Linked DNA regions of Robertmurraya sp. FSL R5-0851. The protein of the gene in region 1 binds, or shares a complex with, the protein of each later gene. Links are inferred from orthologs where the notes say so. Each region holds a gene or a part of one and is shown on either strand. Other genes may lie near its edges. The genes, in order: fabF and MKX65_RS08075.

Region 1 (7,162 bases):
AGAATAGTGGTGACTCCCTGCGCATATACTGGTATATCGAGTAACAGGGAGGCTTTTTTTATGGACAAGGTACTTGTACTTGGAGCTTTGGAGGAGCTCGGATTTGAAATGACTAATTTCCTCTTAGAAGAAGGCTACGAAGTCAGAGGAATACACCTCCAAACAGGACATGAAACAATCTATAACGAGAGAAGAATGGAGATTGGGAGAAATGCAAATTTTGAAGAAATAGCTCTAAATGATTGGCTTCAACAAAGTGATTTTAATACAACATCAACTTGGGTATTTCTGAATAACTTTGACGAAAATGTAAGACATGTTTGGATGAAAGAAAATAGTAATCTAAAAAGGAAGTTACAGACCCTAGCTACAAATTCTAAAAACTTAAAATTTATAGTTATTCACCCTTTCACAGAGTGGGAAAAACGGAACGAAAATGAGTATGTTGGAAATGTAATGAGTTTTTTTATATCATTATCACATAAAGCATATGAACGAAATGAGTTTTCTTCCATCATTAGAGCAATAATGGACATCGTTGTATTAAGGTGAAAAAATTACTTTTCATTCTTTATATGTTAAAGGTAGAATGTAATAGATAAATAGTAAGTAAGGGACTTTCACTTTTTTCGTTGAGTGTCCTTTTGAAAGGCGGAAAAGAAAATGCGTAAGATGTTTGTTCGGGTTGGATTGTTACTTCTTTTAAGCCTTCCTTTCCTGACAAGCTGTGGACAACCTATGTCTTCTGGCGAGCTTAAGAAGGTTGGATTATTGGTGCCAGATACAATCAACGACCAGGTTTGGGGGACGAAAGGTTATAAAGGAATGTTAAAAATTCAATCCCGATTTAAAGTGGACGTTTATTATAAAGAGGACATGAACTCAGAGGCAATCGTTGAAAGAGCGATAAAAGAGTTTGATCAAAAAGTAGTAAATCTCATTTTTGGACATGGCAATGAGTACGGTCCTTATTTTAACAACTTAGCAGATAAGTACCCTGAGATTCATTTCGTGAGTTTTAATAGTGATGCTCAAATGGAAAATACAACGAGCTTAAACTTTGAAGCATATGCTATGGGTTTTTTTGGTGGAATGGTAGCAGGGAAGATGACAAAAACCAATGAAATTGGGATTATTGCTGCATATGAATGGCAGCCAGAAGTAAAAGGATTCCTTGAGGGAGCTCAATACCAAAATAAGGATGTATCTGTACAAATTGATTATGTTGGCCATTGGGATGATGATGATAAGGCCTTAACCTTTTTAGATCATATGTTAAAAAACAAGGTGGATGTCATCTATCCAGCAGGTGACGGATACAATGTGCCAGTTATTGAGAGAATAAAAGAAAATGGTTTGTATGCAATAGGTTTTATTTCTGACCAGTCAGATTTAGGGGAATCCACGGTTCTTACTAGCACCGTTCAACATGTAGATAGACTTTATGAATTAGTTGCTGAAAAATATAGCAAGAATGAGCTGCAAACAGGAAACCTTTCCTTTGATTTTCAAGATAATGTGATATCCTTGGGTAAGTTCAGTCCTGAAGTGGATAAAGAATTTGAAAAAGAAATAACCGAATTAATAACAAAGTACAAAGAAACGGGTAAATTGCCAAATCAATAGGAGGATTTTCAACATGTCTCAAGACAAAACAATGGAATTTATGGGCATTGCTATGAAATACTTACCGGAGGCCAAGGAGCAATTAGAAAATGCAGGCATTGAATTATCTATGGAACTCATTCAGCCTTTTATGACGTTGTTTACGAAAGTTATGCAGGAAGCATATGAACTTGGTGTTAAAGATGCAATGCAAGAAGAAGAATAAAAACAAGGCTGATTCTCTAACAAAAGAGATATCAGCCTTGTTTTGTTTATTTTTTAGAGCTCAAAAATGATGAAATAACTGGTTTGATTTGCTTATATAATGGTTTTAGGTTTTGAGCAGAGGTCATTAATGTGTCAAAATGATTCATAAGCTCGGGTAAATTCACATTGTTTATAGCTTTCTCTATTGCTGTTTGGTTTTTAGGACTATTATTAAGTGATTCCTCTTTTGAGTGTGACCGTCTTTTTCCAAAAAGCCATTCTTGCTCGGACATGCCTTCAACACTTTCCGTTTGCTCCGTCTCTTGATTGGATTCTCTTCTGGATGGAAACATTAGTGCTGAAAAGGGATCTCTATCATCTTTCTTACTCAGCATCATTCTACCTCCTTTCACCCTTATTAATAAGTTATGAAATGGAATAAAGAATGTATGGACGATAGATGGTGAATGTACATAAAATGGATAAAAAGATTGATAAAACGGGGAACTACTGTTAAAATTTTAGTACCAAGTCATAATAATTGATAATAAGTGTAGTTATATAAAGGAGCTGGGAACATGAAGGCGGGAATTATCGGTATTGGTAGATGTCTTCCAGATAAAGTACTGACAAATGCGGACTTAGAAAAGATAGTTGACACCTCTGATGAGTGGATTCGTACTAGAACAGGTATTGAAGAAAGAAGAATCGCTGAAAAAGACGTTAATACATCCGATTTAGGCTTCGAAGCTGCAAAAAAAGCACTTGAAGATGCACAGATTTCACCTGAGGAAATTGGCTTAATACTAGTAGCAACAGTGACACCAGATCAACCGTTTCCTTCCGTAGCTTGTATGTTACAAGAGAAATTAGGTGCAGTAAACGCTGCGGCTATGGATATTAGTGCAGCGTGTGCAGGGTTTATGTACGGAATGATTACAGCTAAGCAGTTTATTGAGAGTGACAGCTATAAATATGTGTTAGTAGTTGGTGTTGAGAAATTATCAAAAATTACGGATTGGCAAGACCGAAATACAGCTGTATTGTTTGGTGATGGAGCCGGTGCAGTAGTCATGGGTAAAGTAACGGAAGGTAGAGGTATACTTTCTTTTGAGCTGGGAGCGGACGGTACAGGTGGTAAGCATCTTTACCAGGAAGATTATATTGTAATGAATGGTAGAGAGGTATTTAAGTTCGCAGTTAGACAAATGGGAGAAAGTAGCGTAAATGTTCTTGAAAAGGCAGGACTTTCAAAAGAAGACGTTGACTTTTTAATACCGCATCAAGCGAATATTCGAATTATGGAGGCTTCAAGACAAAGACTAGAGCTTCCTGAAGAAAAAATGTCTAAAACCGTTGATAAATATGGAAATACCTCAGCAGCATCTATTCCGATTTCTTTGGTAGAAGAGGTAGAGGCTGGTAAAATAAAAGAGGATGACCTGATTGTTATGGTAGGCTTTGGCGGAGGATTAACTTGGGGTGCCATTGCCATTCGTTGGGGCAAATAATTATTTAAATTATATATTCATTATAGAAAATCAAAGGAGTTGCCAGACATGACGAAGAAAAGAGTAGTTGTAACAGGGGTTGGCGCTGTTACTCCAGTTGGTAATAACGTTGAAACAGCATGGAACAATGTATTAGCAGGTGTATCTGGTGTAGGACCGCTTACTAGATTAAATGCAGATGAATACCCAGCAAAAGTAGCTGCAGAGGTAAAGGATTTCCAAGTTGAAGATTTTATTGATAAAAAAGATGCTCGAAAAATGGATCGTTTCACTCATTATGCTGTAGCAGCAGCTAAGATGGCGGTTGAAGACTCAAGACTTGAGATTAATGACAGCAACTCGCATAATATTGGTGTTTGGATTGGATCAGGTATCGGTGGAATGGAGACCTTTGAAAGTCAGTATGAAACATTCTTAAGCCGTGGCTATCGAAGAGTTAGTCCGTTTTTCGTACCAATGATGATTCCAGATATGGCAACAGGTCAGGTTTCCATTACACTAGGAGCAAGAGGATTTAACTCTTGTACCGTAACTGCTTGTGCCACAGGAACAAATTCAATTGGTGATGCCTTTAAGGTAATTCAACGAGGAGACGCAATTGCAATGGTGACTGGTGGAGCAGAGGCGCCAATTACAAAAATGTCTGTTGCAGGTTTTTGTGCAAACACTGCACTATCTACGAATCCTGATCCAAGTAAAGCAAGTCGCCCTTTTGATCAAAATCGTGATGGTTTTGTTATTGGAGAAGGAGCAGGAATTATTGTATTAGAAGAATTGGAGCATGCTTTAGCTCGTGGGGCAAAAATCTATGCAGAAATCGTTGGCTATGGAGCAACAGGGGATGCCTACCATATTACTGCACCAGCACCAGGTGGAGAAGGTGGAGCGCGTGCAATGAAAATGGCTATAAATGATGCTGGTTTAAACGTTAATGAAGTAGACTATGTGAACGCACATGGAACAAGTACCGATTACAATGATCGCTTTGAAACATTAGCTCTTAAAGAAGTGTTTGGTGAACATGCGTATAAGCTTGCCGTGAGTTCAACAAAGTCTATGACAGGTCACTTGCTTGGAGCAGCAGGGGGAGTGGAAGCGATCTTTAGCGTATTAGCGATTAAAGAAGGCATGATTCCTCCAACGATTAACTATGAAACACCAGACCCAGAATGTGATTTAGACTATGTTCCAAATGAAGCTAGAAAACAAGAAGTACAAGTGGCTATGAGTAATTCGCTTGGCTTTGGTGGTCATAACGCAACCATCGTTTTTAAAGCATATAAATAAAATGAAACAGAGTGGAGTAATATCCGCTCTGTTTTTTTAATGCTTTAATCAAGTTTTGGATGTTTTCTCATAATATGCTATTACAGTGTAAAAGAAATGGGGGAGTTGGGTGGTAGTCGCACGCACGGATAAATGGTTAGAAAAAGAATTCTCGAATCCTGTTGCTATATGTAAAAGATTTCTAAAAGAGTTTAATGAAAGTGAGTCAAAGCCTATATATGAATATCTTACCTCGTTTGGGATGTATCGACCTAATCATGCAAGCTTTCGAACATATGAGACATTAAAAAAGAAAAAAACATGGGAAACGATTAACAAGATTTATGAAAAGTATAGAAAAAAGTGGCTTGGACCCCAAGTAAATATCTATATTTTCCCTATAAATCAATCGAGCGCTTCCTTTTTTAGAGAGCGGAAAACAAGAAAATCTGGTGTTTCTTTTCCTGATAGAATGTTTTTATTTATCGGAGATTATGAGGATGAAAAAGAGTTAGAGGCTTTATTTGTCCATGAATACCATCATGTGTGCCGGATGAAAAAACAAAACAGGAAACCGATAGAGTTTACTTTACTAGACTCCATTATATTAGAAGGCCTTGCAGAATTGGAAGTTGAAAAAAACTGTGGAACAGAATACTTGGCCGACTGGTGTCATTATTATAGTCAGGAAGACATAGAAATGTACATGAAGAAATATATCATGTCCAACTTAAAATTGAAAAAAACAGATAAACAACATGATCAATTATTATTTGGGGTTGGTGCATATCCAAAACTATTAGGTTATGCATGTGGGTATTACCTTGTTAGAAAGTATTACAAGGAAAATTACTTTTCTACAAAAACGTCATTTACAATTCAAGGAAAACATTTTATTACGCTTATCGAAGAAACCTAGTTGTATCAAGGGTTTCAAATACACTTTAAAGCCTTAAAGTAGAGGCTTTTTCTGTTTTTTCAATAACGTGAATGTTTTTAATTATGAAGCTCCTACCAAAAGGTATCGGTAAAATTAATTCAGGTAGCATTCAATTTGAAGGTGTGCATTTAGAACAAATGTCAGATAAAGAGATTAATAGTATCCGTGGAAAAGATATCGCGATGATATTCCAGGAACCTATGACCTCACTAAATCCAGTGTTTTCCATTGGTTTTCAAATTCAAGAAGTGTTATTTAATCATATGAAAATCTCGAAAAAAGAAGCGAGATTAAAGAGTATTGCTTTGTTAAAAAGTGTAGGTATATCAAGACCAGAGAAAATTATTGATGAGTACCCGCATCAGCTCTCTGGAGGCATGAGGCAGAGAGTAATGATAGCGATTGCAATCGCTTGTCAACCTAAGCTGTTGATTGCCGATGAACCGACGACAGCTCTGGATGTAACGGTTCAGGCACAAATATTAGAACTACTTAAAGATATCCAAAAAGTGAATGATATGTCAGTCATTTTAATTATGATGAACTTTCCATTCCTACTATTTGTCATCGTCTTAAAGTCTATTTTCTTAGAATCAAGCACAGCTACCTTAATTTTTGTCATCTCGGTACTGAGCTGGACAGGAACAGCACGTCTTGTTAGAAGTAAGGTAATGGCTGAAAAGGAAAATGAATATATTTTGAGTGCGATATCAATAGGGTGCTCACCTTTTAAAACGATTACGAAGCACTTACTTCCAAACGTTATGTCTACAATTATCGTACAAGCCACATTAACTTTAGCTGTTATGATTGTTGCAGAAACAGGTCTTAGCTTTTTAGGCTTTGGTGTACCGATGAATATACCAAGCTGGGGGAATATGCTTCAGGAAGCACGCAGTCCTGATGTGTTGACTAGTAAATGGTGGATTTGGATACCACCAGCAGCAGTGTTAACAGGTACGATATTATCCATTAATTTCATAGGTGAAGGGTTTAAGGACGCATTTAACCCTAAATCAAACAGATAAAACTACCAATTCAATTTGGTAGTTTTTTTTGTCTCATAAGTTGTCCACCAATAACATATGTATGTAGAAAAGAAGGCTGGGGGAAAGGCGATGAAGAGAGTGGGGAAATTTCTATGATTATGAGAATTTTCCTTTTACTAACTGGTTTTGGACTAGCTGTACTAGGTGGGATAAGTACGATTGCGTACCTAAATTTATTAACGACAGGATATACGATGATAGACTATCTTGAATTTATAAAGGGACGTGTAGAGTGCTATCTATTTCTAGTTGGTATGTTGATTATATGGTTAAGTATTTATTTTCCAGGTAAAGAGGAATAATACAATAATTGGATTAAGATTTCATAAAAGGAATAAATTAACGTTAACCTGCCCATACTGAATGACAAACAGAGAGTGAAGTGAGGGGTTAATAAATGTTGTATCTTCATGATGTTTGGGTAAATTGGTTTGAAGGAGAAGAGAACGGGTACAATGTCTGTCACTTTCATGAGTGGCGGAAAGATGACGGAGTCGAACTTCTAGATCAGGTTCCCTTGTTAAAGGTTGAGTCAGTGTTGTTTAACTATATTGAAAATGATCTTTCAGAACTCCCACAACAGC
Region 2 (7,359 bases), 280 kb from region 1 along the record:
TGTAAAACGTAACGCAATGGGAGCTGCAAACGCAATGGTGGCAGCGGATATGGCATTAGCAGGAATCACTAGTCGAATTCCATGTGATGAAGTAATTGATGCGATGTATAAAATCGGTCAAACGATGCCTATCGCACTTAAAGAAACGGCGCAGGGAGGGTTGGCGGCAACTCCGACAGGTCGCAGACTGGAAGCGAAAATTTTCGGAATACCGCATGTTCATGGAGAACAACAACAGTAATTTAAAGCAATCCGTAACAGCTGTAAAAGGGATCGGTGCTGAGACAGCACAAATTCTAGCTGAAATGAGAATAGTGACTATAGAAGATTTACTTGAATATTTTCCATATCGTTATGAAGATTATCGCCTTCGCGACTTAACAGAAGTGAAACATGACGAGAGGATTACCGTAGAAGGGAAGGTTCATAGTGAGCCTTCTCTTATGTATTATGGAAAAAAGCGGTCAAGACTAACCATCCGTTTGTTAGTAGAAAGATATTTAATTCAAGTGGTATTTTTTAATCAGGCTTATTTAAAAAATAAGTTTCAAGTAAATGAAATGGTTACCGTCACCGGAAAATGGGATCAGCATCGTCAAATGATTACAGCCTCTCAAGCAAAAATGGGTTCAAATGAATCAGAAAAAAAGTTTGTTCCCGTTTATAGTGTGAAAGGAGATGTGACGGTTAAAGGTCTTAGGAGATTTATTAATCTAGCATTCTCCCAGTATGGAAAGGATATTACAGAGACCCTTCCAGAAAAAATGATAAGCAAATATAAGTTGGGAAATCGGAAGGAATCCTTGCTTTCCATGCACAATCCTCTAAACGAAGAAGATGTTAAGAAAGCTCGTCGAAGATTTGTGTATGAAGAATTTTTACATTTTCAGTTAAAGATGCAAGCGTTACGAAAGTTTGAAAGGGAGAATTCTAAGGGACTTGCTCAAAACTATGACTTAGTTAAGGTTAAGGAATTCATTGATCATCTACCATTCCCGCTTACTAATGCGCAGAAGCGAGTGGTAAACGAGGTATTGAAGGATCTGAAATCTCCATACCGGATGAATCGTTTGCTGCAAGGAGATGTAGGTTCTGGAAAAACAGTTGTTGCTGCTATTGCTCTCTTTTCTAGTTATACAGCCGGATATCAAGGAGCTTTAATGGTACCAACAGAAATTTTAGCAGAACAACATGCGGAATCGTTAAAGGGACTACTTGAGCCTGTTGGATTATCAGTCGAGCTGTTAACAAGTTCGGTAAAGGGAAAAAGGCGTCGTGAAGTGTTAGAACGATTAAAAAACGGTGAAATTCATATATTAATTGGGACACACGCATTAATTCAAGATGAAGTTGTATTTTCCAAACTTGGCCTTGTTATTACTGATGAACAGCATCGATTCGGTGTGGAGCAAAGAAGGGTTTTACGTGAAAAAGGAGAGAACCCGGATGTGCTCTTTATGACAGCGACTCCCATTCCTCGTACACTCGCGATTACAGTTTTCGGGGAAATGGATGTGTCAATCATTGATGAAATGCCTGCTGGCCGTAAAGCGATTGAAACGTATTGGGCAAAGGCAGATATGCTTGATCGTGTTCTTTCCTTTATGGAAAAAGAGCTTGCAAAAGGACGACAGGCATATGTGATTTGTCCACTCATTGAGGAGTCGGACAAGCTTGATGTACAAAATGCAATTGATGTTCATGTAGCCTTACAAACATATTTTCACAATCGGTATCAAGTTGGTTTGATGCATGGAAGACTTAGCTCTGATGAGAAAGATGAAGTGATGAAGGCATTTAGTTCAAATGAAAATCAAGTACTTGTTTCTACTACGGTTGTAGAAGTGGGAGTAAATGTTCCAAATGCGACGATGATGGTCATCTATGATGCAGAAAGATTTGGTTTGGCACAGCTTCATCAGCTACGGGGACGAGTGGGAAGAGGAAGCGAACAATCCTATTGTGTACTTCTGGCCGATCCAAAAACAGAGGTTGGGAAAGAGCGAATGAAAATAATGACCGAAACAAATGATGGCTTCGTAGTCAGTGAGAAAGATCTTGAGCTTCGAGGACCTGGAGATTTCTTTGGTCGAAAGCAAAGTGGCCTTCCTGAGTTTAAGGTAGCTGATATGGTTCATGATTACCGGGCGTTAGAAACCGCTCGAAACGACGCAATGGTCCTAATAGAATCTGAAGAATTTTGGAACGGTGATGAATATGCGAAGTTGCGTTCAAAGCTTGCAGATTCTGGTGTCTTAGAAAATGAAAAACTAGATTGATAAAAAAGCGGAAGTACCTTGATCAAAAAGTAGATTGCCCAAAAAAGTTTGTTGCAATCTGCTTTTTAGTTTTATATACTACTATTAGTACCTAGTCTTAATACTTCGGACGGTGGTTTACATATGAAAAAAAGTAAAAAAGAACGTCAACGACTTTTAATAGAAACAATAAAAGAAAACCCGTTTATTACCGATGAGGAGCTTGCTTACCAATTTACGGTTAGCGTACAAACCATCCGGTTAGACCGGTTAGAGTTATCGATTCCTGAGCTACGGGAAAGAATAAAGAATGTCGCTGAAAAGCGGTTCGACGATGAAGTACGTTCTTTACCAATCGATGAAGTGATTGGTGAAATTATTGATATTGAGCTTGACCAAACGGCTATTTCTATTTTTGATGTCAAGCATGAACATGTGTTTAAGAGAAACCAAATCGCAAGGGGTCACCACGTTTTTGCTCAGGCTAATTCATTAGCGGTTGCAGTGATCAATGATGAATTGGCTTTAACGGCAAAGGCAAATATTCAATTTACCAGATCAGTTAAGGAAAATGAACGAGTTATTGCAAAAGCAAAAGTGTTACGAATTGATGAAGAAAAAGGTAGAACTCTTGTGGAAGTAAAAAGTTTTGTGAATAATGAACTAGTATTTACTGGTGAATTTGAAATGTACCGGTATAAAAAATGATATAAGGAATGAATAACAATGAAATTGGCCCTTGATGCAATGGGAGGCGACCATGCTCCAAAAGAGATCGTTCTAGGAGCGATGAAGGCCGTTCAAGCTTTTGATGATTTACATATATGTTTAGTTGGTGATGAAGCGAAAATTAAGGAGCATCTCACAACTCACGAAAGAATATCGATTTTACATACGGAAGAGGTCATTTTAGGCACGGATGAGCCTGTCAAAGCGGTAAGACGAAAGAAAGATTCATCCATGGTTCTAGCTGCAAAGTTGGTTGCTGACGGAGAGGCTGATGGATGTATTTCTGCAGGTAATACAGGGGCATTAATGGCGACTGGTTTGTTCGTAGTAGGTCGTATTGAAGGGATTGAAAGACCAGCCTTAGCACCAACCCTACCGACGATTGGTGGGGAAGGGTTTCTTTTGCTTGATGTTGGTGCAAATGTTGACTCAAAGCCTGAACACTTATTGCAAAATGCCATCATGGGTTCCATCTATGCTGAAAACGTAAGAGGGGTAAAGAATCCAAGAGTGGGGCTTTTGAATATTGGAACAGAAGAGAAAAAAGGAAATGAGCTATCCAAGCTTGCTTTTGATCTTCTAAAAGAAGCGCCTGTTAACTTTATTGGAAACGTGGAAGCAAGGGATTTGCTTGATGGGGTGGCAGATGTTGTGGTCACCGATGGATTCACTGGCAATATGGTATTAAAGACGATTGAAGGAACGGCTTTATCTGTATTTAAAATGCTAAAGACAACGCTGTATAGCTCTTTGAAGACGAAGCTAGCAGCGGCTGTTTTAAAGCCAGACCTTATGCAATTAAAAGCAAAGATGGATTATTCAGAGTATGGTGGTGCGGGATTGTTCGGACTAAAGGCACCCGTTATTAAAGCTCATGGATCATCTGATGCAAACTCCGTTTACAATGCAATTAGACAAACGAGGGACATGGTCGAAAAGAAGGTTGCGCCTACGATTAAAGACGCGATATTAAAATACACAGAAGCAAGAGAGGAGTAACTATGGGTAAATTAGCGATTATCTTTCCTGGACAAGGATCACAAACAGTTGGAATGGGAAAAGCCTTTGCAGAGACAAATGTGGAAGTTCAATCTGTTTTTGAACAAGCGGACAAAAAATTAGGATTTTCTCTATCCAATCTTATTTTTGAAGGCCCACAAGAGGAGCTAACGAAAACTACGAACACTCAACCTGCGCTCTTAACTACATCGATTGCGCTGTTTGAGCAATTCAAGAAAGCTGAGATAAAAGCAGACTATATGGCTGGTCACAGCTTAGGTGAATACACAGCTTTGGTAGCTGCTGGAGCGATTGGTTTTGAGGATGGAGTGTATGCGGTTCGTAGACGTGGTGAGTTTATGGAAGAAGCTGTTCCTAATCGAGAAGGAGCGATGGCTGCAGTATTAGGCCTAGAACGCGATACTTTGGCAGAAGCGGTAGAAAAAGCAGCGGCTGAAGGAGACGTAGTAGGCCTTGCGAATATGAATTGTCCTGGCCAAATTGTCATTTCAGGCTCAAGAAAAGGAGTGGAACTTGCTTCCCAGCTTGCAAAGGAAGCAGGAGCAAAACGAGTTCTTCCACTTGAAGTTAGTGGACCATTTCATTCACAGTTAATGAAGCCAGCATCTGGTCGTTTGGGAGAAGTGTTGGATGAAATTTCAATTAGTGAAGCGGCTGTTCCTGTTATCGCCAATGTGAACGCACAAGAAATGACAGGTGCTGAGGAAATTAAGGAGCGGTTGCTTGAGCAGCTATACTCTCCTGTATTATGGGAAGATAGCGTGAAACATATGATTGAACTTGGTGTAGATACTTTTGTTGAAATCGGTCCTGGAAAAGTATTATCTGGTTTAGTAAAGAAAGTGGATCGTTCCGTTCAAACTTATTCCATTTCAGACGAAGAAACACTACTAGCAACAATTCATGCATTAAAGGAGAGAACCGTATGAAACTTTTAGGGAAAGTGGCACTTGTTACAGGTGCTTCACGTGGAATAGGAAGAGACATTGCTATTGAACTAGCAAAAGCGGGAGCCAATGTAGCGGTTAACTACGCTGGAAGTGAAGCTCGTGCAAATGAAGTGGTTCAAGAAATTCAAAGTCTTGGAAGAGAAGCATTTGCCGTTCAATGCGATGTTGCTAATGGAGATTCCGTGGCAGAGATGGTTAAGCAAACGATAGAACGTTGGGGAAGCCTAGATATCCTTGTCAATAATGCAGGTATCACAAGAGATAACTTGATTATGCGTATGAAGGAAGACGAATGGGACGATGTTATTAATACCAACCTTAAAGGTGTGTTCCTTTGTACAAAGGCCGTTACTCGCCAAATGATGAAGCAGAAGAGTGGAAGAATTATTAATATTTCTTCCGTTGTAGGTGAAAGCGGGAACGCTGGTCAAGCCAATTATGTGGCAGCAAAGGCTGGAGTAATTGGTTTAACGAAGACGACAGCTAAGGAACTTGCTCCTCGTGGGATCACGGTTAATGCAGTTGCACCTGGTTTTATTACGACTGATATGACAGATAAGTTAACTGATGAGATTAAAGAGGGAATGTTAAAGATGATTCCACTAGCTAAATTTGGCGAACCGAAAGATATTGCCAATGCAGTTACGTTTTTAGCATCTGATGACAGCCGCTACATTACAGGACAAACCATCCATGTAAACGGCGGAATGGTCATGTAATCAAAATTCAACATTTATTAATTGTCGGAAATACACTATAATGTCCCTTGAGGGGAGGTGAAACGCATGGCAGATGTATTAGAGCGCGTAACGAAGATTATCGTTGACAGACTTGGAGTAGAAGAAAATCAAGTGACTCTTGAAGCTTCTTTCAAGGATGATCTTGGTGCTGATTCCCTTGACGTAGTAGAACTAGTTATGGAATTAGAAGACGAGTTTGATATGGAAATCTCTGACGATGATGCTGAAAAGATTTCTACAGTGGGTGACGCTGTGAATTACATAAAAAGTACTCAATAATCGTTAGAATTTATGAAAAAGCTCCGCAGCTATGCGGGGCTTTCTTCATGATGATTAGAAAGTATAAAAATTTGATTAAAAACCTTCAATCTTCCTTTGCGTTTTTAAGAACTTTTACGTAAACTTGATATGGTATGTAAACTATTAGCAAGGTGGAGGCAAAATGAGCAAGTACGGAAAAGAAAGAGAGAAACGTAGCTTTCGCTCTTATGATAAATTATTTAAAGAATTTCAAGCAGAACAAGGAATTTCCTTTACAGATGAGAAGCTATTAAAACAAGCATTTACCCATTCATCATATGTGAATGAGCATCGTAGAAAGCCCTATGAAGATAATGAGAGGCTTGAATTTTTAGGAGACGCTGTATTAGAATTAACCGTTTCACAATTCCTTTACAAGAAATACCCGATGATGAGCGAAGGAGAGTTGACGAAGCTTCGTGCAGCCGTTGTTTGTGAGCCCTCTTTAGTAAGGTTTGCAAACGAACTTTCTTTTGGGAAGCTAGTCCTTCTTGGAAAAGGGGAAGAAATGACAGGAGGCCGTGAGCGTCCAGCCCTGTTAGCGGATGTGTTTGAAGCATTTATTGGAGCTCTCTTTTTAGATAAAGGAATTGAAACAGTGATTGGATTTTTAGAAAGAGTAGTATTTCCTAAAATTAACGAAGGTGCTTTTTCTCATGTGATGGATTTTAAAAGTCAGCTGCAAGAGCTTGTACAAAGAGATGGAATTGGTACAATCGAATACAAAATTTTACTAGAGCGAGGACCTGCCCATAATAGGGAGTTTGTCTCAAAGGTTTGTTTGAACAACGAAGAGCTTGGACAAGGTACAGGGAGATCAAAGAAAGAAGCGGAGCAGCATGCTGCACAAATGGCTTTAGAAAAGATCAAATCGCACCTTAATGGAGCAAAAGAACAGCTAGAAGAAAAACAACAGGAGTAGAGATAAAGGGGGAAAAGCTGTGTATCTCAAACGTTTGGATGTAGTCGGATTCAAGTCGTTTGCTGAGAGAATTGGGGTCGATTTTGTCCCGGGTGTCACAGCAGTGGTTGGTCCAAATGGAAGTGGAAAAAGTAATATCACTGATGCGATTCGTTGGGTGTTAGGAGAACAATCAGCGAAATCGCTTCGTGGGGCAAAGATGGAGGATATCATCTTTGCTGGTAGTGATTCACGAAAAGCATTAAATTTTGCTGAAGTAACATTGACGCTGGATAACGAAGATCAAGCATTACCGATTGAATACAATGAGGTAAGTGTCACTAGACGTGTGTATCGCTCTGGAGATAGTGAATTTCAAATCAATAAGCAAACATGCAGGCTAAAAGATATCGTTGATTTGTTTATGGACTCTGGATTAGGGAGAGAAGCGTTTTCGATCA

What was found.
Region 2: the proteins of fabF (region 1) and MKX65_RS08075 are in contact, whole or in part, in a solved structure (PDB 6OKG), measured with the Escherichia coli proteins. The link is inferred for Robertmurraya sp. FSL R5-0851 from one-to-one orthologs.

The regions. Positions count from the first base shown.
Region 1 is NZ_JBBOOE010000001.1:1,272,689-1,279,850, forward strand. What follows is about bases 2,699-5,490. They hold fabF (beta-ketoacyl-ACP synthase II), read left to right. Parts: upstream 2,699-3,371; coding sequence 3,372-4,610; downstream 4,611-5,490. Other genes in these bases: MKX65_RS06590 (beta-ketoacyl-ACP synthase III), read left to right, coding at 2,699-3,323; MKX65_RS06600 (DUF2268 domain-containing protein), read left to right, coding at 4,720-5,490. In the rest of the region: MKX65_RS06570 (hypothetical protein), read left to right, coding at 61-552; MKX65_RS06575 (BMP family ABC transporter substrate-binding protein), read left to right, coding at 673-1,626; MKX65_RS06580 (ComZ family protein), read left to right, coding at 1,640-1,831; MKX65_RS06585 (hypothetical protein), read right to left, coding at 1,878-2,207; more of MKX65_RS06590, read left to right, coding at 2,391-2,698; more of MKX65_RS06600, read left to right, coding at 5,491-5,508; MKX65_RS06605 (ABC transporter permease subunit), read left to right, coding at 5,592-6,557; MKX65_RS06610 (hypothetical protein), read left to right, coding at 6,671-6,880; MKX65_RS06615 (YjbA family protein), read left to right, coding at 6,976-7,162. UniProt on the Escherichia coli protein: Involved in the type II fatty acid elongation cycle. Catalyzes the elongation of a wide range of acyl-ACP by the addition of two carbons from malonyl-ACP to an acyl acceptor.
Region 2 is NZ_JBBOOE010000001.1:1,547,969-1,555,327, forward strand. Bases 4,371-7,359 are described here. They hold MKX65_RS08075 (acyl carrier protein), read left to right. Parts: upstream 4,371-5,742; coding sequence 5,743-5,976; downstream 5,977-7,359. Other genes in these bases: fabD (ACP S-malonyltransferase), read left to right, coding at 4,371-4,936; fabG (3-oxoacyl-[acyl-carrier-protein] reductase), read left to right, coding at 4,933-5,676; rnc (ribonuclease III), read left to right, coding at 6,140-6,919; smc (chromosome segregation protein SMC), read left to right, coding at 6,939-7,359. Outside these bases: sdaAA (L-serine ammonia-lyase, iron-sulfur-dependent, subunit alpha), read left to right, coding at 1-241; ATP-dependent DNA helicase RecG, read left to right, coding at 222-2,279; transcription factor FapR, read left to right, coding at 2,403-2,966; phosphate acyltransferase PlsX, read left to right, coding at 2,985-3,986; more of fabD, read left to right, coding at 3,989-4,370. UniProt on the Escherichia coli protein: Carrier of the growing fatty acid chain in fatty acid biosynthesis.